DNA from 4 places in the Mesorhizobium sp. L-8-10 genome. Region 3 is predicted to be linked to each of the others. Evidence: riboswitches for the same ligand, from Rfam matches in the RefSeq annotation. Region 3 holds a riboswitch; each other region holds the start of a gene.
What was found. Region 3 has a riboswitch for cobalamin ahead of bluB (5,6-dimethylbenzimidazole synthase). Riboswitches for the same ligand answer to the same signal wherever they lie in the genome.

Region 1: it holds a riboswitch for cobalamin, as region 3 does, so the genes downstream of both, JN280_RS36620 (DUF1636 family protein) here and bluB (5,6-dimethylbenzimidazole synthase) in region 3, are expected to answer to the same signal.
Region 2: it holds a riboswitch for cobalamin, as region 3 does, so the genes downstream of both, metE (5-methyltetrahydropteroyltriglutamate--homocysteine S-methyltransferase) here and bluB (5,6-dimethylbenzimidazole synthase) in region 3, are expected to answer to the same signal.
Region 4: it holds a riboswitch for cobalamin, as region 3 does, so the genes downstream of both, JN280_RS00910 (TonB-dependent receptor plug domain-containing protein) here and bluB (5,6-dimethylbenzimidazole synthase) in region 3, are expected to answer to the same signal.

The regions. Positions count from the first base shown of each region.
Region 1 covers NZ_AP023263.1:7,886,305-7,891,953, reverse strand. Annotated here, with positions in the region: gene JN280_RS36630 (cobaltochelatase subunit CobN) at 1-2,312, opposite strand, end outside; gene cobW (cobalamin biosynthesis protein CobW) at 2,529-3,566, opposite strand; gene JN280_RS36620 (DUF1636 family protein) at 3,563-3,982, opposite strand; cobalamin riboswitch at 4,036-4,242, opposite strand; cobalamin riboswitch at 4,302-4,492, shown strand; gene JN280_RS36615 (CbtB domain-containing protein) at 4,529-4,708, shown strand; gene JN280_RS36610 (CbtA family protein) at 4,721-5,485, shown strand; gene cobU (bifunctional adenosylcobinamide kinase/adenosylcobinamide-phosphate guanylyltransferase) at 5,478-5,649, shown strand, end outside.
Region 2 covers NZ_AP023263.1:7,276,469-7,282,117, forward strand. Annotated here, with positions in the region: gene JN280_RS40405 (transposase) at 110-427, shown strand; gene JN280_RS33935 (OmpW/AlkL family protein) at 658-1,350, shown strand; gene JN280_RS33940 (cytochrome P450 family protein) at 1,441-2,673, shown strand; partial or broken gene JN280_RS33945 (cytochrome P450) at 2,610-2,933, shown strand; cobalamin riboswitch at 3,208-3,407, shown strand; gene metE (5-methyltetrahydropteroyltriglutamate--homocysteine S-methyltransferase) at 3,524-5,649, shown strand, end outside.
Region 3 covers NZ_AP023263.1:6,502,397-6,508,045, reverse strand. Annotated here, with positions in the region: gene JN280_RS30445 (LysR family transcriptional regulator) at 1-282, shown strand, start outside; gene JN280_RS30440 (S41 family peptidase) at 437-1,681, opposite strand; gene bluB (5,6-dimethylbenzimidazole synthase) at 1,799-2,518, opposite strand; cobalamin riboswitch at 2,562-2,745, opposite strand; gene JN280_RS30430 (histone deacetylase family protein) at 2,877-3,803, shown strand; gene JN280_RS30425 (exodeoxyribonuclease VII small subunit) at 3,807-4,058, shown strand; gene JN280_RS30420 (pirin family protein) at 4,184-5,104, shown strand; gene dxs (1-deoxy-D-xylulose-5-phosphate synthase) at 5,200-5,649, shown strand, end outside.
Region 4 covers NZ_AP023263.1:203,684-209,332, reverse strand. Annotated here, with positions in the region: gene JN280_RS00920 (tripartite tricarboxylate transporter substrate binding protein) at 1-205, opposite strand, end outside; gene JN280_RS00915 (FadR/GntR family transcriptional regulator) at 392-1,180, shown strand; cobalamin riboswitch at 1,418-1,628, shown strand; gene JN280_RS00910 (TonB-dependent receptor plug domain-containing protein) at 1,822-3,765, shown strand; gene JN280_RS00905 (ABC transporter substrate-binding protein) at 3,789-4,643, shown strand; gene JN280_RS00900 (FecCD family ABC transporter permease) at 4,640-5,641, shown strand; gene JN280_RS00895 (ABC transporter ATP-binding protein) at 5,638-5,649, shown strand, end outside.

The DNA of each region.
Region 1 (5,649 bases), 1.4 Mb from region 3:
CGCTCGGCCTCGGCACTTTCCCGTCGTTGCGGGTCCGCCTCGTTTTCCGGGGACCTGCCATAGACATGCAGGCCTTCCTTGATCGAAAGGTCCTTGAGATCGCACAGCCAGGCATCGATGCGCATCAGCGCGGCGTCCGGATCGTCGGCGTCGTTGACTCCGGCTTCGCGGGCGAGGCCGGACTGCGTTGCCGTCTCGACGATGAGCTTTGCCAACCGGTCGCGGCGGCGGCGGTCGAGCCCGTCGGCTTGCGCATATTCGTCGACGAGGCGTTCCAATCTCTGCTGGTTTTCGTCGAGCCCGGCACCGACGAGCGGCGGCGGCAGGTGGCCGATCGTGACCGCCGCGATGCGGCGCTTGGCTTGGGCCGCCTCGCCCGGATTGCTGACGATGAATGGGTAGATCACCGGCAGCGGGCCGGTGACGATTTCGGGAAAGCAGTCGCGTGACAGCGCCACGGTCTTGCCCGGCAGCCATTCCAGCGTGCCATGGGCACCGACATGGACGAGTGCGTGACAGCCGAGGTTCTCCCGCAGCCAGAAGCCGAAGGCCAGAAGCGCGTGGGTCGGCGGCAAGGACGGGTCGTGATAGTCTGCCCGGCGATCCTCCGATCGTCCGCGGTCCGGCGCCAGCGCGACGGTGACGTTGCCGAACCGCGCGGCGCGGAAGGTGAAGTGAGCTGGGGAGTACCCCTCATCCGACCTCGCTTCGCGAGGCCACCTTCTCCCACAAGGGGAGAAGGAAGGAGCCTGGCTTGGCCGGCTCTGCAAATCACCAGCGTTGAAGATTGGCTGAGACCTCGCGGCGGGTCTTCCCTTCTCCCCTTGTGGGAGAAGGTGGCCGCGCGAAGCGCGGTCGGATGAGGGGTGCCGACCGGACTCAGTTTTTTCCGACAAAAGGCCAATTTCGTCTATCCGCCCCCAGGCCTCCTCGATCTTGCCCCGCGCCTGCTCGGACAGGCCGCCAAACCGCCGCCGATAGTCCGAAATCGAAATCCCTTCGCCTTCTCGCTCGAGCAACTTCAGCAGATCGCGCGGCGTCTCCGGAATGTTCTCGACCTCATAACCCTCGGCCCTGAGGTCGTGCAGCATGGCGAGCACGCTCTGGGGCACGTCGAGGCCTACCGCATAGCCGGTCCGGCCTCCCGCCGCCGGATAATCCGGGATGAGGATCGCGATCCGCCTCTCGCCCCGCGGCGTCTCGCGCAGGCGCACGAGGTTCGCCACACGCTCGGCGAACTGTTCGATACGATCGGCTTCGGGCCGGTTCACCTGGCCCTGGAAGGCGAGCGCGTCGTCGGAGGCGGTGTCGGCCTTGAAGGCTATGGCGCCGGCCAGGATACGTCCGTCAAGCTCCGGCAACACCACATGCATGGCGAGGTCGGCCGGCGCCAATCCGCGCTGGCCGCTCTCCCAGGCGTCGCGCCGTGTCGTCGCGACCACCGCCTGCAGGACCGGCAAGCCGATCCGGTCGAACAGCGTCTCGCCGCCCTCTGTGCCGCTGGCGAAGGCCGTGGTCGTTATGATCAAGGATGGCTGGACGTCCCGCACTGCCTTCTCGACGAAGGCGATCACCGCGGGGTCCTTCAGGCTCGACACGAAGATCGGCAGCGGAAAGATGCCGCGCGAAACCAGTGCCGCGCAGAGCGCGTCGACCGGCGCGACATCGGCGGCGAGCAGCATGGAGCGGTAGAACAGGATGGGCGCGACTGGCGCCCCCTGCGGCCTCGCAGCATTCAACATTTCGAGCGACACCACGCCGCGCTGCGGATCGTAGAAGCCCACCTTGGCAAGCGGCTCCGCCGGCTCTGATTCGACGTCGCTGCCGGCGTGGCGGGCGAGGCGGCGCAGAAGGCCGCGCATGTTCTGCGGCCCGCCTTCGCGGAAATAGGCGAGGAGTCCGTCGAGTTCGGCCGTCGGCAAAGTGGACAGCCCCGCCAGCGTCTCATCCGTTTCGCGGCATTCGCCGGGCAGGAGCACGAGCCGGATGCCATGCTCGCGCGCCACGGCGGCGAGCCGGTCGCAGCCATATCGCCACCAGTCATAGCCGCCGAGCAGCCGCACCAGGATCACCTTGGCGTGGCGTGCGACGCCGTCGATCCAAAGATCCACCGACATCGGGTGCCTGAGATCGCGCAGCCGGGCAAGCCGCATGGAGGGCAGGGCGGTCTCTTCCGCCTTCCATGCGGTCGCGAGGGCCGCGAGGTCGCTGTCGGTGAAGGACAATGCGACCATCTCCGCCGGCGTCTGCCTGAGATCGACGGGCTCGATCAGGTCATCGAGCGATGCGGTGGTGGTCGCGAGGATATGCATCAGGGATGGGCCTGTGTTCCCCTCCCCCTTGAGGGAAGGGTGGCCGCGCAGCGGCCGGGTGGGGTCAGTCCGGCAGCGCGCGAGGTCAATCTTTGCTGTTGTGAAAGCACGACGTCGCGCACGGCCGCAACAACCCCCTCTGGCTGCTGCGCAGCCATCTCCCCCTCAAGGGGGGAGAGAGGCTCGCGAAGCGGAGGTTTCATCAAAAGCTCGTCCTCACCCCGCAAGAATACCCTCGATCGCCGGGCGGTCGAGCCCTTTCAGCCCGATCACCACCAGCCGGCTCCGGCGTTCCTCGGACGGCGCCCAGGGGCGGTCGTAATAATGCGAGACGCGCGGGCCGACGGCCTGCACCAGGAGCCGCATCGGCTTGCCGGCGACGTCGACGAAACCCTTCACTCGCAACACGTTTTCCGCCTCGGAGACCGCGGTAACGCGCCTGGCGAGTGCTTCCGGGTCGGCGATGACAGGCAGGTCGACGATGAAGCTGTCGAAGTCGTCATGGTCGTGATCGAGTTCGTCGTCGTGATGCGTCCTGCGATTCTCGATGTCGTCCTCCACCGCGAGGCCGAGGCCAAGCAGGATCGAGGGATCGACCTTGCCGTTCGTCGACGGCACGATCTTCACCGCCCGCGACAGATGCCCTTCGACCAGGGCGCTGGCGCGCGCGGCGGCGTCGCGGTCGAGCAGGTCGCTCTTCGACAGGATCACGAGGTCGGCGCAGGCGACCTGGTCCTCGAACACCTCTTCGACGGGATCGTCATGGTCGAGCGTACTGTCGGCCTGCCGCTGCTCTTGCAGCGCATCCATGTCGGCGGCCACGCGGCCTTCCGCGAGCGCCGGCCCGTCGACGACGGCCACCACGCCGTCGACTGTCACGCGCCCCTTGATGGCCGGCCACTGGAAGGCCTGGACGAGCGGCTTCGGCAGCGCCAGCCCTGACGTCTCGATGAGGATGTGGTCGACCTTCGGCGAGCGCGAGAGGATCTGGTCGAGCGCCGGCACGAAATCGTCGGCCACGGTGCAGCAGATGCAGCCATTGGCGAGTTCGACGACGTTCTCCTCCTGGCAGCTCTCGATCCCGCAACCCTTGAGGATCTCGCCGTCGATGCCGACGTCGCCGAATTCGTTGACGATGATGGCGAGCCGCTTGCCGTTGGCGTTTTCGAGCATATGGCGGATAAGCGTCGTCTTGCCGGCGCCGAGGAAGCCGGTGACGACAGTGCAGGGGACCCGATCGGCGGAAGCGGTCATGTCTTGTCCTTGAACAATGCGAGAGGCGGTATACGGGCGACGAGCCCGCGCTTGAGGGAATCGGGCCGGCCGCGCCAGGGCAGCAGCCCGTCGGTGGAGGTGTGGAAGAGCTGCGCGCCCGCGACCAGGTCGCCGGCCGCCTCCGGCCTCAGGTCGCCGAACACATAGCTCCAGGCGCCCGGCTTGGTCAGGGCGGCGCTCAGCCGCCGCTTGCAGTTGCCGAGGCACTCGACCTCTTCGACACGGACGTCGGAAGCGGAGTTCTGCGCTCGCGTCGCACTTGCGAGCACCTCGCCCGGCCGGGGTCGCGCGTCGGTACCGGTCGCGTCGCGGCACGAACTGCAGACGATGATGGTGACGATGTCCTGAGGCGCCGCCGAGGCCGATGCCTCGACGCACGGATCACCGGCGGCAATCGCTTCGTCGAATTCCAAACCGTGCTCCTTGCCCGGGACACCCGCCAGGCTTGCAGGATTGATCCTTGACGGCAGGTCTCCTGGCTCGCGGCTCGGCGCTCCGTTCCGCCTTCCCGGGGTCGCGCCCCAGTGGCATCGGGCAAGGAGCTCGCCGCTCACAGTTGCGGGGACAGCTGCGGATTCCGGACCAACGGCCCGTCGCCGCATTCCCTCTTAGCTCCTCTCATTGCTCAGAGGAGACCGTCGAGCGCATTTAGGCTGCGTCGCATCCGGCTGTCAACGCGTCGGAAATAAGGTTTGCCGGGCCTCCGTTTTGGGTTATGAGTCCAGTGTCGACGGTTCCCGCAAGGGAACAAGAGGGAATGCGGTACGGAATTTTTCCAAGGCCGCGGCTGCCCCCGCAACTGTATGCGGCAAGCTCTTGCCCGATGCCACTGGGATTCGTCCCGGGAAGGCGGACCGGAGCGCAGAGCCGCAAGCCAGGAGACCTGCCGGCGACGCGCATTTGGTTCGATGCCCTCGGGTGGAGGGCGAAAGGATTTTGGAATGAACACGGCTTCCACGACACTTGGCGCCTCCGCTTCCACGCAGTCGCGCCTCATGCAGCTGGCGCTGGCCGGCCTTCTTGGCATCTTCGTCATCGGCTTTCTCGGCTTTTCTCCCATGGAGGCCGTCCACAATGCCGCGCACGACTATCGCCATTCGATGGCGTTTCCCTGCCACTAAAGGCGTCCCGTCATGACCGTTTTGCGCAACGTCGTGTTCATCGCGGCGTTGGCCGGGCTCGTTGCGGGCGTCGTGCTCGCGGCGTTGCAGGCCTACGCCACCGTGCCGCTGATCCTGAAGGCGGAGACTTTCGAGAATGCCGAGCCCGCGCATGATCATGGCGCGGCGGCTCCGGCCGATGCCGGCGCGGCCGCCCAGGCGCCGGCTGAGGCCGCCCCGCATGTGCATGAACATGGCGAGGACGCCTGGGCGCCGGCCGACGGCTTCGAGCGCTTTGCCTATACCACCGTCGCCAACGTCGTGAGCGGCATCGGCTTCGCTCTGATCCTTTTGGCGGCTTCCGAACTCGCCGGCGGTATCGCGGGTTGGCGCCAGGGGCTCATCTGGGGCTTCGCCGGCTTTGCCGTCTTCACGCTCGCGCCAGGTCTCGGGCTGCCTCCGGAGTTGCCCGCCATGCCGGCCGCCGACCTGTTCGATCGTCAGGTCTGGTGGATCGGAACGGTCGCCGCGACGGCAGCCGGGCTGGCCATGATCGCGTTCCGGCGCTCTGCGGTCCTCGCGCTGGTCGGCGTCGCCCTGATCGTGGCGCCGCACGTCATCGGTGCGCCGCAGCCGACAAGCCACGAAACGCCTGTTCCGACCGACCTGCACCACGAATTCGTCGTGGCGACCACCATCACCAATCTCCTGTTCTGGCTGGTGCTGGGTGCAGTGGCGGGCGCGGTCCGGTCGCGCTTCATGGGCGGCGAGGCCGGGCTGCGCGGCAGCTTTGCCTGAGTTGCGCGGCAGCCTGACCTTTGTCCTGGGCGGCGCGCGCTCCGGCAAGAGCACGCATGCCGAGGCTCTCCTCTCGGCGCTGCCGTCGCCCTGGATCTATATCGCAACCGCCCAGCCTTTCGACGACGAGATGGTGGAGCGCATCGCGCTCCACCGGCAACGAC
Region 2 (5,649 bases), 770 kb from region 3:
GATTGGCGGGATTAATCGTGTTTCAAGCTTGGGATGTGGACCCGAGCGACGCGTGGCCGATATCAAGGAGAAGACCAAGCGCTATCCCCTCCGATCTGACGCATGAGGAATGGTCGCGGATAAACCGTTCCTGCCGGGCGCGGCCAAGACCGGGCGGCGCGTGGTGACGGACCTGCGCGAGGTCTTGAACGCGATCCGCTACATGGCCCGATCAGATGGCGGCTGGCGCATGCTGCCAAAGGATTTCCCGCCCATATCGGTCGCGGTCGAGACGCCTTACGGACATGCCCACGAACTACGCCAACTGGCTGGAACGTTCCCCGGCCTGACGGCGAAGCAGCAGGCGCCGATCAAAGCGCTGAACGCAGAATACGCCAAAACTCGAAGCCGAGTACGAGCATGCCAACGAACTGCCGGCCGATGTTGACGAACGGCTACCAGGGGCGGCTACGGCTGCACTCATTGTCGGATCTTCGACGAAGTCGGACATCAGACACAGCGCTATCGGAGTGACCGCATTGTTCTGCAACGATTTTCTCATTTGGCACGACACATGCGGGGGCTATCCCGCATGAGCGCTCCGTCAATCTCGATTGATGCGAGCAGGATTCAATCAAGGCGCAGTGCGTCGCTTCTGAAGATCAAGGAGAGAAAAGTATGGCGAGAGCGCGAATTGGCGTGGCGCGGGCAATGACAGCGGCTGTCGTCCTCATCGTTGCGGGACAGGCCGGCGCGGCAGATGTTGGGCAAGCCGCGAGCGTCCCGCAGGCAGAAGCCTGCGTCGCGGAAGCGCCAAGCCCCTGGCAGATCCGTCTGCGTGCGTTGGGGGTGATCACCGAGGATTCGGGCTATGTCAATGCGGTGCCCGGCTCCGGTCTTTCATATTCGGACACCGTGACGCCGGAACTCGATATCTCATATTTCTTCACGGACAACATCGCCGCCGAACTCATACTCGGCACCACCTATGCCAACATCGATGGCCAAGGTGCGATCGGCGGGCTGGGCGAGGTCGGCAAGGTTTGGCTGCTGCCGCCCACGCTCACATTGCAGTATCATTTTACCGATTTCGGCGCCTTCGAGCCCTATATCGGCGCCGGCGTGAACTATACGATCTTCTATCATCAGCAAGTCGGCAGCGCCGATGATCTCAAGGTCAAGAACACATTCGGCGCCGCGCTGCAGGTCGGATTCGACTACATGGTGGACCAGCACTGGGGCGTCAACTTCGACGTGAAGAAGCTTTTCCTCAAGCCCGACTTCGACGTCACTGTCGCCGGCGCCAAGCTCACGGGCAAGGCCAAGCTCGATCCCTGGGTGATAGGCGCAGGTCTCACCTACCGCTTCTGAGGACGAAGCACGGGGCACTTTTCGAAGTCCGCGCGCGGATCTTCCGTGCCGAGAAGTGGACCCGCGATGGTTCTTAAAGGAGTTGTTGGCATGCGCGTAGAAAACGATCATTGCGACGTGATCGGTGTGCCGGCCGCTCCCACGCAACTTGATCGTCTTTCTTCTGCGATTCTGCGGCAGGGGGGGATGGCGCGAGTGTCGCTGCCAGGCGATGTGGTGACCTGGGCGGCAGCCCGTCACCAGACGCTCAGGCAGATGCTTTCCGACCAGCGTTTCAACAAGGACTGGCGACAGTGGCGGGCGCTGCAGGACGGCGAGATTCCCGAGGATCATCCGCTGATCGGGATATGCAAAGTGGACAACATGACCACGGCGCACGGCGCCGATCACCGGCGCTTGCGCGGCCTGCTGTCCAGCAGCTTCGCGCCCAGTCGTATCGCCTTGCTGGCGCCACGGGTCGAACAATGCGTCGATCGACTCCTGGCCGAGATGGCGCAGCGCGGCGGCAGTGCCGATCTGATGAGCGAGTTCGCCGCTCCGCTGCCCACCAACGTGATCGCCGAACTGTTCGGTTTGCCGGACGAACAGCGCGAAGAGATCGTCGCGCTCACCTACAGCCTGGCCAACACCTCCGCCACAGGCGAAGAGGTGCGACAGACGCGGCAGCGCATCCCGGAGTTCTTCCGTCGCCTGATCGCGCTCAAGCGGGGCCAGCTCGGCGATGATCTGGCTTCGGCCCTGATCGTCGCTCGTGACAAAGGCGAGCTCGTTTCCGACACCGAGCTCATCGACATGCTGTTCATGGTGCTCTCTGCGGGCTTCGTGACCACCGCCGGCGTCATCGGCAATGGCGTGCTGGCATTGCTGACGCATCCGCAGCAACTGCACTTGGTGCGCAGCGGCCAAGTTCCGTGGTCACAGGCGATCGAGGAGATCCTGCGCTGGGGCAGCTCAGCGGCCAATCTGCCGTTCCGCTATGCCACCCAGGACGTGGAGATCGACGGATGCCTGGTCCGCCGCGGCGATGCCGTCCTGATGGCGTTCCATGCGGCGAACCGGGACGAAAAGGCCTTCGGTCCCGGCGCCAACAGGTTCGATGTCACCCGGCGGCACAACCCGCATTTGTCATTCGGCGAGGGGCCGCATTCCTGCCTGGGCGCTGCGCTGGCGCGCCTGGAATTGCGCTGCGCCTTCCCCGCGCTGTTCGGGCGGCTGGAGGATCTGGCGCTGACCATCGCTGCGGAGGACGTCGTCTACATGCCGTCTTACGTGATTCGCTGCCCGCAGCGCCTGCTGGTCAGCTTCCGCCCTTCCGTCGCTTAGAGAGTGCGGCATTCACCCCGGATTCGGTGATTCTCGGTTCGCCGGGGTGGCTTGTCTCGCACGAGGGGGGCGAGCATGCCCGGTTACGCACGATCGTGGCGCCGGCCTTCAGCAACCGCAGGGTGAAGGTGCTCGCGCAGCAGGTCGAGGCGATCGCCGCGCAGTTGTTCGAGACGCTGGCGGCCCAGCCCCAGCCCGCCGACCTGAGGCGCCACCTCTCCTTTCCGCTGCCGGCCATGGTCATCAGCGCGCTGATGGGCGAGTGCGCAAGCACGCTGAGCGAAGCCGAGCGGGAACAAATACCGGGATTCCCGGCTGACCGTGACGACCTGGCCCGACTTTACGCCCTTTGAGCCCGGCGACCTCGATCTGATCCGGCGTCGCCGATGAGGACAAGGATCTCTCCGAGCCTGCACTGATAAGAGGCGGCATCGTAAGCGGCTTTGGGCGAAAGAGACCGATCAGCGCAAGGGCATTATTCGCATCATCACATAAACATCTCGTTATGTGTATTGACAAGGAGCGAAGCGGCTGTGATTGTGCGCATGTCATGGTTCTCCGCGCGGCACTGCCGTAGCGGAGCTAAGAGGGAAGCCGGTGCGATGCCGGCGCTGCCCCCGCAACTGTTAGCGGCGAGCCAAGCCCATTGGTGTCACTGAGGCGAACGGCCTCGGGAAGACGGGCAGAGGCTTTGACCCGCGAGCCAGGAGACCTGCCACGACGAACAACGTCCACGGGCGGGGTGTCTCGGTGGCCGCGGTAGCCTGGCTTCGTGCCGCCTGCTCGCGCGTTCCTTGTCCCCACGCCCCAACCATCGGGGTATGGCATGACTGTCTCTCAACAAATTCCTGTGGCAACGCTCGGCGTGCCGCGTATCGGTCGACGGCGGGAACTGAAATTCGCGCTTGAAAGCTACTGGTCCGGAAAATCTCCCGCTGCCGACCTGCTCGCGACGGCGAAGGCGCTACGCGCCGCCAGCTGGAGGGAGCAGCACGATCGCGGCGTGTCGAAAATCCCGTCCAACGATTTCTCGCTTTATGACCATGTGCTCGACACCGTCGCCATGGTCGGCGCCGTGCCGGCACGATACACCTGGACTGACGGCGAGGTCCCACTCGATACCTATTTCGCAATGGCGCGCGGCAACCAAGATCAGGCCGCTGATTGCGGACATGCCGGTGACGAGCATGCGGCCAACGGGCATGGCCTTGCCGCGATGGAAATGACCAAATGGTTCGACACCAACTATCACTACATTGTGCCGGAACTTACCGACGATCAGAGCTTTGCCCTCTCGTCGGCAAAACCGGTCGATCATTTCCTCGAGGCCAAGGCGCTCGGCATCCACACGCGCCCGGTCCTGCTTGGACCGGTTACGTTTCTCAAGTTGGCGAAGTCACCTGAGGAAGGTTTCAACCCTGTCGCGCTCCTGCCACGGCTGCTGGCCGTCTACGAGGAGCTCCTGCGGAGGCTGAAGCTCGCGGGAGCCGATTGGGTACAGATCGATGAGCCGGCGCTCGTGCTGGATCTGATTCCCAACGAACGGGATGCGCTCCAATTCGCCTACTGCCGGCTGGCGAAAGCAGCACCCGAGTTGAAGATCATGGTCGCTACCTATTTCGGATCGCTGGGAGACAATCTCGAGACCGCAATTTCTCTGCCCGTGGCGGGACTGCACATCGATCTCGTGCGCGCTCCAGAGCAGTTGGAGACCGTCGGCCGGCTCGCGCGGAAGGAACTTGTGCTCTCGCTCGGGCTGATCGACGGCCGCAACGTCTGGCGCGCGAACCTGCCTGCCATACTTGACCGCATCAAGCCGATCGTCGCCGGCTGGCCGTTGGACCGCGTGGAGATCGCCCCGTCCTGCTCGATGCTGCATGTGCCGATCGACCTGGACATGGAGACGGCACTCGATGCGGACGTGAAATCGTGGCTCGCCTTCGCGGCGCAAAAGACCGGCGAGCTGGTCGTGCTCGCCCGTGCCCTGGCCGAAGGCCGGGACGCGGTCGCCGCCGAACTAGAGGCGTCGGCTGAGGCTGCCGCCGTTCGCGCGACATCCGCTAAGGTGCATGATCCGCTCGTCGAAGGACGGGTCGCCAGCATCAAGGTCGGCATGACGCGCCGGAAGAGCGCATTCGACGTGCGCTCCAAGCTTCAGGGCGACACGTTTGGCCTGCCATCCTTCCCCACCACGACGATCGGCTCCTTCCCGCAAACAGCCGAGGTTCGCAAGGCGCGGGCAGCCCATGCCAAGGGCGAGCTGAGTTACGTCGACTATGAGGCCTTCCTGAAAAAAGAGATAGAAGCCGCCGTTCGCTGGCAAGAAGAGATCGGACTCGACGTGCTGGTCCACGGCGAATTCGAGCGCAACGATATGGTGCAGTATTTCGCCGAGCAGCTCCGCGGCTTTGCCTTCACGCAGCATGGGTGGGTGCAGAGCTATGGCTCGCGCTTTGTGCGACCCCCGATCATCATTGGCGATGTGTCGCGACAAAATCCGATGACACTACACTGGTGGCGATACGCCCAGTCGCTGACGCCAAAGCCGGTGAAGGGCATGCTTACCGGCCCGGTGACGATCCTCAACTGGTCCTTCGTCCGAGACGACCTTCCGCGCTCAGCCGTCTGCCGCCAAGTCGCGCTCGCCATTCGCGATGAAGTGAGCGACCTCGAAAAGGCCGGCGCCAAGATGATCCAGATCGACGAAGCCGCACTGCGCGAGGGCTTGCCGCTTCGTGAGGACGACTGGGAAACCTATCTCGACTGGGCCGTCGAATGCTTCCGGCTGGCTTCAACGGCGGTTGGCGATGCGACCCAGATTCACACCCATATGTGCTACTCCGAGTTCGGCGACATCGTGGACGCGATTGCTGCAATGGATGCCGATGTGATCTCCATTGAAACCTCGCGCTCGCAGATGGAACTGCTTGATGCGCTTCGAACCTTCAAGTATCCGAACGAGATCGGTCCTGGCGT
Region 3 (5,649 bases):
CCGGTGGTGCGAATCGCGCCGCGACTGCTGGCCAACGAGATGGAAGCCCAACTCCTGGCCGTCAGGGCAGGGCGGGGCATCGCGAGGGTCTTGTCCTATCAGGTCGCCGACGAACTTGCGCAGGGCACGCTCGTGCGGCTGCTGCCTGAATTCGAGCCGCCGCCCATCCCCGTGCAGATTCTGGCGCGCAGCGGCGGTCACATGGCGCCGAAGGTGAGGGCTTTTCTCGACTACGCCTACACGGCCCTGCGCAAGCTGGACGCGGTGCGCGGGCCAGTCTGACCTCGTTTGCACCTCTGACCTCGTTTGCACCGTCGCGCCCGTTGGCGCGAAGCCAAGCGGCCCGGATGGGCCTCGCCGGCTGAGCCAAGGCGGATGCGTGAGGATCCACCGGGCCTGGATGCGCCAGCATCCAGGCTTGTTGGCATGAAGAACGTCAGCCGTCGGCCAGGATGCGCCGCATCTCGTCGACCGCGGCATCGCGCTGCGGGTCCCGCCCGGCTGCATAGGGAAGGATGAAAGGCACAGGCAGGTCGGGCTGGACGCCACGCCCCTCGAGCCTTGTGTCGTCGCCGATGACGGCGTCCGAAACGGCCAGTTCGAGCAGGCTGTCATCGGGAAGCAGGAACACCCGGCCGGCGAGCAGGGCGCCCGCACTGCGCGCTCCGACCAGCCTGACGCCCTTGGCCTTCAGGGCATAGGCGAAGACTTCGAGGCCGCTGCGAGTGCCCTCGTCAATGATGGCGACGACCGGTCTGCGCCAGCGCACATTGGCGAGAATGGCCTCGCCGTCGCGTTGGATCAGCCGGAAGGGCGGCGTGCCCCCCAGGAAAAGCTCCGCCGCGTCGGCGCTTCCGCCGCCCCAGCGGCCGCGCAGGTCGAGCACCAGACCGTCGGCCTGCTCGAGCGGACCTCGGGCGAGCGCTTCGGCCACCTTGTTCATGGAGCGTGGCGCCGCGAGCGTCCACAGCCTGATATAGCCGATCTTGCGGCCGTCCCGTTCCATGATCGTTGCGCTGTCTTCGATCGCCTTCTCGAACATGGGCAGCGGTCGCAGAAGCTTGACCTGGACCGTCTTGTCGAGCGGCTGGTCCCCGGGGCGGCGACGCAGCTTGATCTCGACCGTCTGGCCTGCCTTGCCGCGAAAGGAGATGATCTCGCGATAGGGAGCCCCGTCGACCGACATGACTTCGTCCCCGACCAGGATCCCGGCCCGGGCCGCTGGCGACCCGTCATAGACTTCGCTCACGAATCCAAGGCCGTTGCCTTGCCGCACGATCATGCCGATCCCGGCATAGGCGGCTTCGCCGTCGGGCGGGAACAGGCGGCGCATGTCGGCCCGCAGCGCGTAACGAAAGACATCGGCGAGCTCGAAATAGTCGATGCCGTCAGGCCGGAAGCGGCCGGTATGCGACACCTGCAGGCTGGCGAGAATGGCATCGATCGCAGTGTCGACACGCTCGGCCGGACTGGCGGCCGTGACGGGTGAGCGGGAATCCTCGATCTCGCGCCGCACCGCATCTTCAAAGCGGTCGAGCGCCGACCGGTCGTAGAAGCTGTTGACGACAAGCCGCACCGTTCGATCGAATACCGGATTCCCCGACTGCGGCAACTCGGCGGCCGGCGTCGGCAATGCCGCCAGGAAAAGCAGCAACAGGGCGCCCGCAATCTTGCTCAGCATCGGTTTCCTCCTCGCTGCCGCAATTATCTTCCCGATGGCGGCACGATCGAGATCGCGATTGACACTATTGCGTGAATACCCGGCATTGCTGCGAGGCTGCCACGAGGGTGCGATTCCTCAATCCCCCGACGCTTCATCGATCAGGCGCTTGAGCCCGCCCTCGCCGGCTCCTGCGTAGCTCTCGCTCATGATCAGCGTCGACAACGGCAGGCGCTTGCCCCAGCCCTTCGTTTCGAGGTCGGGTCGCCCAGCGAAGGTGGAGACTCGGCCGACACAGAGATAGGCGATGGGGACCACATGATCGGGTATGGCCAGCAGCCGTTTCAGGGCAGCCATATCGAGAATGCTCACCCAGCCGACCCCGACGCCTTCCGCGCGGGCTGCGAGCCAGAAGTTCTGGACCGCACAGACCGTGCTGAAGAGATCCATCTCGGGATTGTGCGATCGCCCGAGCGGCGAAGCCCTCGAGCGGGCGCGATCGCAGGTGACGCAGAGATTGATCGCGCTCTCGACGATGCCTTCCAGCTTGAGGGACCGGTAGAGCTCTTGCTTGTCCGCTTCCATGACTTCGGCTTCCCGGGTTTTTGCGGCGAGGAAGAGGTCTCGGACCTGATGTCGACGTTCGCGATCCCGGACGAGGATGAAATTCCAGGGCTGCATGTAGCCGACCGAAGGTGCGTGATGGGCGGCAGAAAGCAGCCTCGCCAGCACCGCATCATCGAGAGGCTCGTCGACGAAATGGCTTCGCACGTCGCGACGGGTGAAGATCGCCCGGTAGACCGCGTCTCGGGCGAAGGAGTCGAAGGAATTGTCGTTCTGACGGTCGTTGGTCGGCATCGCCTGTCCCCTTGCGATCGAAAACCCGCCGCCTGACCAAGCGGATGGCTATGCCTGCCGGGCCGGTCTTCTGGCTGGAGATCGTCCCGCTCCGGCGTCTTCCCGTTTCCGTGAACAGTGACGTCTTGCCGAAGCAGTCCCTCTTACAGCGCTGGGCGCGCCACGGATTTCAACCGTGTTCCCGATTCTCCCGCGTCGCCGCGGGCACCTGGCAGCGGCGGCGACCTTAGGCCGTCATTGATTGAAAGTCACCGCCCGTCACGGCCATCCCCAGGCCGGCGGGGATTTCCCCAGCGATCGTGCCATCAGCCATGCCCGGCGGTTCCATTCGCGTGGCCGGCGCACTAGATTGCGCTCCATGGTGACGCGTCTCTATTCGCATCCGATCTATCTCGAACATATAACGCCCCCCGGTCATCCAGAACGGCCCGACCGGCTGCGCGCGATCACGCGCGTGCTCGAAGACGAGGCCTTTGCCCATCTCGAGCGGGTAGAGGCGCCGCAAGGCGACCGGGAGACCATCCTCTATGCACATCCCGAAGAGTTCGTGCGTCGCGTCGAGGCGGCTGTCCCCGACACGGGGCTTGCACGCATCGACGCCGACACCTCCGTCAGCCCGAAGAGCTGGCAGGCGGCGCTGACCGCCATCGGCGCAGCCAATGCCGCGGTGGACGACGTTTTCAAGGGCGCGGCCGACAATGTCTTCGTCGCCGCTCGGCCGCCCGGCCACCATGCCGAGCGCACGACGGCCATGGGCTTCTGCCTGTTCAACACCGCGGCGGTCGCGGCGCGCCACGCCCAGAAGAAGCATGGTGCCGAGCGCGTGGCGATCGTCGACTGGGACGTGCATCACGGGAACGGCACCCAGGACATCTTCTGGAGCGATCCCTCGGTACTTTATTGTTCGACGCACCAGATGCCGCTTTTCCCGGGAACCGGCGCCTGGAACGAAACCGGCGCGGGCAACATCGTCAATGCCCCGCTCAGCCCGAACTCCGGTTCCGACCTGTTCCGCGACGCCTTCCTGTCGCGGGTATTGCCGGCGATCGACGATTTCCGGCCGGACCTCGTGATCATCTCGGCGGGGTTCGATGCGCATCACCGCGACCCGCTGGCCGAGATCAACCTGACCGAGGCCGATTTCGACTGGGCGACCGGCGTATTGATGGATCGCGCGTCGCGCTATGCGAACGGGCGGCTCGTCAGCCTGCTCGAGGGCGGCTACGACCTGCAGGGCCTGGCCTTTTCGGTCGCGGCCCATGTGAAGCGCTTGATGAAAGGATAGGCCATGGCCGGCGAGACCAATGACGACATCAAGGCCATGAGCTTCGAGCAGGCATTGGCCGCGCTCGAGCGCATCGTCGACGATCTGGAGAAGGGCGACGTGCCGCTCGACCAGTCGATCCGGATCTATGAGCGCGGCGAAGCGCTCAAGTCTCACTGCGACCGCCTTTTGAAGGCCGCGGAAGACAAGGTCGAGAAAATCCGCCTATCGCGTGACGGCAAACCCGTCGGGACGGAGCCGCTCGACGCGGAATAGCGACGGGCCTCTGAACCCGCCTGCCGTCGGCCCCTGGGGTTGGAAAAGTTTCCGGAGGGCGTAAGCTGCAACCTCGCCTTGCGGCAGCGATTGCTGCGGCGGCGCTTGAATGGCTGGAGCGACCGATGAGTTTCTTTCCCGGAAACGACCCTCAAGCCGGCGACGTCTTTGCCTGCGACGCCATCGAACTGATGGTCATTCCCAATGCGCGCGACATCGGCGGATTCGCCGTTCGCCGGGCACTGCCGACAGCGCGCCGCCGCCTCGTCGGCCCCTTCATCTTCTTCGACCGTATGGGGCCGGCGATCCTGCGGGCCGGCCAGGCGCTCGACGTGAGGCCGCATCCGCATATCGGCCTGTCGACGGTGACCTATCTGTTCGACGGCAAGGTGCGCCATCGTGATTCGCTCGGCACCGAGATGGTCATCGAGCCCGGCGATGTGAACCTGATGACAGCCGGGCGTGGCATCGTCCATTCCGAGCGTTCGCCGGAGGAATTGCGTGGCGGTCCTTTGTCGATCTCGGGACTGCAGACCTGGCTGGCCCTGCCCGAGGACAAGGAGGAGATGGCCCCCGTCTTCGACAACACGCCGCGCGGCGAACTGCCCGACTTCTCCTATCAGGGCGTCACCGGGCGGGTCGTCATCGGCGATTTCGACGGCATGCGCTCGCCGGTGCGAACGACCTCGGACACGCTCTATGTCGATATCCGTTTGGACGCCGGCGCCAGCGTGGACCTGCCGGCCGAGGCCGAGGAGCGGGCGATATACGTTCTCGACGGTATGGTGACGATCGCCGGCGATCGTTTCCCCTCGGACAGGCTGCTTGTGTTCCGGCCGGGCGACAGGATCACCGTCTCCACGGAGGCGGGCGCCCATTTCATGCTGTTCGGCGGCGCTTCGCTCGGCTCGAAGCGCTACATCTGGTGGAATTTCGTTTCCTCCTCCCAGGAGCGTATCGAGCAGGCCAAGGAAGAATGGCGGACCGGCCGCTTCGACATCGTGCCCGGTGACGAGAAGGAATTCATTCCGCTCCCTGAAAACTGATGCGCGTCATTGCCGCGCATTTACTTTGCCAGGGCCAAGCCTTATCTCCCTGACATCTCCCGTATGATCTTTCGAGCAGACAGGTTCCGTTGCAAGTGACTTCAATCCCCGTGACGCCGCTTCTGGACAAAGTCCGCATCCCCGCGGACCTTCGCCGGTTGCCGGAAAGCGACCTGCCGCAGGTCGCTGCCGAACTGCGCGCCGAACTGATCGATGCCGTCTCCCGGACCGGCGGGCACCTTGGCGCCGGCCTGGGCGTGGTCGAACTGACCGTGGCGCTGCATTACGTCTTCAATACGCCCGAAGACAGGCTGATCTGGGACGTCGGCCACCAGGCCTATCCGCATAAGATCCTCACCAGCCGCCGTGATCGCATCCGCACCCTGCGCCAGGAAGGCGGCCTGTCGGGCTTCACCAAGCGCGGCGAGAGCGAATACGATCCGTTCGGAGCCGCGCATTCGTCGACCTCGATCTCTGCCGGGCTCGGCATGGCCGTGGCGCGCGACCTGGTCGGGGGCCGGAACAACGTTATCGCCGTCATCGGC
Region 4 (5,649 bases), 2.2 Mb from region 3:
GGTTGACGACGTTGAAGGGCTGGCCGAAGCGCTCTTCGAGCTCCTGGGCCAGAGCGCGGGCCGTCGCGTCGGTGCCCCCGCCTGCGGACCAGGGAACGATTATCGTGACCGGGCGCTCGGGCCAATCGGCCAGCGCGGGAGCGGTGAAGGCCACCGCCCCGCCCATGAAGACGGTGGCCGCCAGGGCGGCTGTGAAAAATCTCATGTCTGCATCCTCCCAACATAAAGAGCCGGCGTTGCGCCGCAAATGCGCATTGGCGTGGCCAGCGGATGGCATCTCATGTCATAAGTCATATGTCAAGACTTGACGAGCTTACTTGACACCACTTATGACACCAGTAGCTTCGCGAGGCCCGCCGCGACGGAACGGGCACGGCAGGAAGGCCGGGAGATGACTGCGTCGACAGGGACGGCACGACACAGGGACAAGCTCCATTCGACGGTTGCCGCGGCCGTCGAGGGGCGCATTCTGGCGGGTGAACTATCGGTCGGCGAGAAGTTGCCTTCCGAGAGCGATCTGGCGCGGGAATTCGGCGTTTCGACCCGCTCGGTCCGCGAGGCGATGCAGATACTCGAGACGAAGGGCCTTGTGCGGCGACGGCATGGCGAGCGCACCACTGTGGCTCGCGACGACGTGGGCGAGTTTCTCGGGACGCTGGCCGCGACCGTGCGCCAATTGCTGTCGACGAACGCGCGTCATCTTACCGAACTGATGGTCGTGCGCCGCATGATCGAGATAAACGTTCTCGAACTGCTCATGTCCGGCGGGCCGACAGAACTCGACGATGTCGAAAAGGCCTTGGCCGATATGCGGGAGGCGGGCAGGAACAAGGACTTCTCCGGCTTTACCGCCGCGGACGCGGCCTTTCACAGGGCGCTGGTGCGGGCCGCCGGCAACACGATCCTCACCGTCTTCTATGACAATCTCTATGGGCTCGTGACCGAAGTCATTCGCGTGACGAGCAGCGTTCCGACCAAATCCTACGAGGCGGCCTACGCCGAGCATGCCGAAATATATGACAGGATAAGAGCGTGCGACATCGAGCACGCGAAGTCGCTGATGCGCGCGCATATCGACAACAGCGCGGAGTATTTGCGGCTTGCGATAGAACGCTCCGAACAGAAGAACGGTGCGCGCAGCCTGGCGGCAAACGAACGCCACCCCCTCTCCTCGAGCTAATAGCAGCCTCCCTCGGGATTGAGAAGCGGGCGGCGCGTTCCCGGTAGCGCAATGCGCAACGGACTTGCCTTCGCCGTACACTTGGCAGTTGCCTCTCCTCCACGCCAGCGTGGGGGATATCGTGTCCGCGCTTGCGCACTATATCGGGCTGAAAAGCACACTCCGGCAAGCCGGAGCGGCCTCTTCCCCGGTGGAAAGAATGCCAACCGGAGGTTGACGCCGGCCGGGCCCGTCGATAGCTTGCCGGCCGGAACTGGTTCCGCCCGCAAGGCGGATGAAAAGGGAACACGGTGAGGCCGGCACGCTTGGCCGAATCCGCGACTGCCCCCGCAACTGTAACCGTTGAGCCATCTTCCACTAGGCCACTGGCCGCGTCCGCGCGGCCGGGAAGGCGGAAGACCGGCGAGGACACGGAAGTCAGGAGACCTGCCTTTTCCGGTCACCCATGCCTGGACACGGGGTGTGTTCCGGCGCGGTCGTCCGTGGCGGTGACATTTGAGAAAGTGTTGCCGCATGCCGGAGACGGCCGGGGATGAAGATGCACGTGCCTGCCATTGAGACCATCGCCGATTCTCGCCTGCGGTTCATCGCAAACCACGGGGCGGCTCCACTCGCCCTGCCAGATGATTTCGGGGGCGGAAATGAGAAGGACCATGATCGCGGCGGGCACGCTGGTGCTGGCGCTCGCAGGCAATGCCGAGGGGCAGGAGGCCGCGGCCGAGACGGATGAGGTCGGCCAGCTCGACGAGATCCTCGTCACGGACGGGCTGACGCCGATCGAACAGGAGAAGTCGGGCAGGGCTTTCACGGTCATCACCGGCAAGCAGCTCGAGCAGAACCAGATCCGCTATGTCGCCGACGCGCTGCGTCTGGTGCCGGGCTTTTCCATCTCGCGCAGCGGGTCCTTCGGCGGCTTCACCCAGGTGCGCGTGCGCGGCGCCGAGGCCAACCAGCTGCTGGTCATGGTCGACGGCGTCGACGTCGGCGAGACGTCGAGCGGCGAGTTCGACTTCGGCAGCCTGGTCGCCGACGACATCGACCGCATCGAGATACTGCGCGGTCCCCAGAGTACGTTCTGGGGCGCCAACGCGCTGGCGGGCGTGGTCAACATCATCACGAAGCGCGGCGAGCGCAACGACTTCCAGGGCAGCGCACGCAGCGAGGTCGGCACGGACGGCACCTGGCTGGGCGGGGTGTCGCTGAGCGGCGGCGGCGAGAATTTCGACGCCGCCTTCGCCGGGGTCTTCCGCAACACCGGCGGCTTCAACATTTCCGACTACGGCACGGAGAAGGACGGCGACCGCAACGCCACGCTGAACGGCCGCTTCGCGGCCGACGTGTCGCCGGCGCTCACCGTCGACGGCACGCTGCGCTATGTCGATCGCAAGAGCGACGTCGACCCGCAGGACTACAGCTGGGGCAGCCCGACCTATGGCGAGGTGGTCGACGGTCCGGACAGCACCGCGACGCAGGAATTCTTCGGCTCGCTCGGCGCGACCCATGTGTCCTTCGATGGCGCCCTCACCCAGAAGATGCGCTTTGCCGGAAGCGACGCTCATCGCGAGGATTTTTCCGGCGGCCTGACCACCTGGAACGACGGCAACCGCTACAACGGGACCTACCAGGCCTCCTATTCCTTCGACACATCAGCGATGCTCGACGCCAAGCATCAGCTGACCGGCGGCTATGAATGGCAGCAGGAGACGTTTACGCCCAGCCATCTCAGCGAGACCTTCGAGCGCAACACCAACTCCTTCGTCGGCGAGTATCGCGGCGAGTTCCTCGATCGCTTCTATGTCAACGCCGGCGTCCGGTACGACATCAACGACCGCTTCGGAGATGCGACGACCTACAGCCTGAGCGGCGCCTGGCGGATCACGCCGGCAACCCGGCTGCACAGCTCCGTCGGCACCGGCGTGACCAGTCCGACCTTCTTCGAGCAGTTCGGCTATGTGCCCGACAATTTCGTCGGCAACCCTGATCTCGTTCCGGAGGAGAGCCTGGGCTGGGATGTCGGCATCGAGCAGGGCTTCTTCGGCGGGGCGCTGGTCACCGACGTGACCTATTTCAACCAGGACCTCAGCAACGAGATCGCGCTGGTCTATGGCGGGCCGCCGACCTACCCGTCGACCCCGATCAATCGCAGCGGGAAGAGCAAGCGGGAGGGCGTGGAAGTGGCGGCCACCGTCAATCTCTTCGACGGTTTCACGGCGGCGGCGACCTATACCTACACATCGTCCAGCGAGCAGACCGACGCGGGCGGACCGCGCCTGAAAGAGGTGCGCCGCCCTGAACACTCCGCTTCGCTTACGGCGGCCTATGTGTTCCACGAGAAGCGCGCCCGTGTGTTCGGCGAACTGGTGTACAACGGGACGATGGAGGATTTCGACTTCCGCGGTCCCTTGCCCGCGCGGATCGCGATGCCGGCCTACACGGTGGTCAATTTCGGCGGCAGCTTCAGGTTCAACGATCATTTCGAGGCCTACGGGCGCGTCGATAATCTGTTCGACGAGGATTACGAGGAGGTGTTCGGCTACAACACGCAGGGACGCACCGCCTTCTTCGGACTGAGAGGGACATTCTAGCGTTCGCCGGGAGTTGCAGCAGGATGAGACATCTCGAACTCATGGTAAGGGTGGCGGCATGCGCCGCCGCCTTCTTCGCCGTTTCGCCTGCCGTGGCGGGTGAGGGGCCGAAACGCGTCGTGTCGATGAATGTCTGTACCGACCAGTTGGCGATGCTCGTCGCCGGCGAGGGGCAACTCCTGTCGGTGTCCTATCTGGCGAGCGATCCCTCGACGTCGGTGCTGGCCGAAGAAGCGGGACGCTACAGGGTGAACCACGGCCTCGCCGAAGAGATCTTCCTGTTGCATCCGGACCTGGTGATCGCCGGGACCTACACGACAAGGACCACGGTCGAGCTCCTGCGCCGCCTCGGGATCCGGGTGGAGGAGTTCGCGCCGGAAAGTTCGATCGATGATATCAGAGCGAGCCTGACGCGCATGGGTGACCTGCTCGGCCGGCCAGGGCGCGCAGCCGGACTGGTCGCCGAGCTCGACCGCGGCCTTGCCGCGCTTGCGGCCGATCGCCCGCCGGAACGGAGCGTCGCGCTCTACTACGCCAACAGCTACACGTCCGGCGCGGGGACGCTGGTCGATGCGGTCGTGGACGCGGCCGGCCTCGTCAACATCGCCGACAGGCTGGGCATCGTCGGAACCGTCGAACTGCCGCTCGAACTGCTCGTTCTGGCCGCCCCCGATATGGTTGTCGGCGACGAGGGGCGCTATGCGAAACCCGCGCTCGCCCAGGAGATCTTCATGCATCCCGCCTTCAAGGCGCTGCTTTCGAAGGCCCGCCCCGTCGTCGTGCCGAGTGCCTATACGATCTGCGGCGCGCCCTTCACGCTGGAGGCTGCCCGTATCCTCCAAGGTGCAGCGCGGGAGCCGGCGGGGGCGCTGCGATGAGCGACGTCTTCCGCTACAGGCTGGTGCTCGTGGTGTTGGCCGCGACCACGGCGGTGCTCTTCCTGCTGTCGCTGACCGTCGGGCCGGCGGCGATCGGCTTTCGCGACAGCATCGCGGCGCTGTTCTCGGACCAGCGCGACGCCATTGCGTTGATCATGCGCGAGATCCGGCTGCCGCGCGCCCTGCTGGGCCTGACGATCGGCGCGACGCTCGGCCTTTGCGGCGCGGCCCTTCAGGGGTATCTGCGCAATCCGCTTGCCGAGCCCGCCCTCATCGGGGTCAGCGCCTCGGCCTCGCTCGGGGCCGTTCTCGCGATCTACACGGGGTTCAGCGCGCTCTTCCCGCTCGGTCTGCCGCTCGCCGCCCTGGCCGGCGCGGTCGCCGCGGTTATCGTCGTGCAGGCGCTCGCCGGCGGCCGGGGCGGCGCCTTGACCATCATCCTCGCCGGGGTGGCCGTGTCGAGCTTTGCCGGCGCAATGACGTCGCTCGCGCTCAACCTCTCGTCCAATCCCTATGCCGCGCTGGAGATCGTGTTCTGGATGCTGGGCTCGCTCGCCGACCGCTCGATGACCCATGTGTGGCTGGCCGCTCCCTTCATGCTGGCCAGCTGGATCATGCTCGGGCTTCTCGGACGCGCCCTCGACCTGCTCACGCTGGGCGGCGACGCCGCGCAGACGATGGGCGTCGACATGCGCCGCGTTCAACTCATGGCCGTGCTGGGCACGGCCGCATCGGTGGGAGCCGCGACCGCCGTGGCCGGCGCCATCGGCTTCGTCGGGCTGGTCGTGCCCCATATCCTGCGGCCGCTGGTCGGCGCGCGGCCGTCGCGCCTGCTGGCCGCCAGCGCGCTCGGCGGCGCCTCGATGCTGCTTGCCGCCGACATCCTCGTGCGCGTGATCGCACCTGGCAGGGATCTGAAGCTCGGCGTTGTGACGGCGATCGTCGGTGCGCCGTTCTTCCTGTGGCTGGTCTGGCGCACGCGGAGGAAGCTGGCATGACGCTGCTC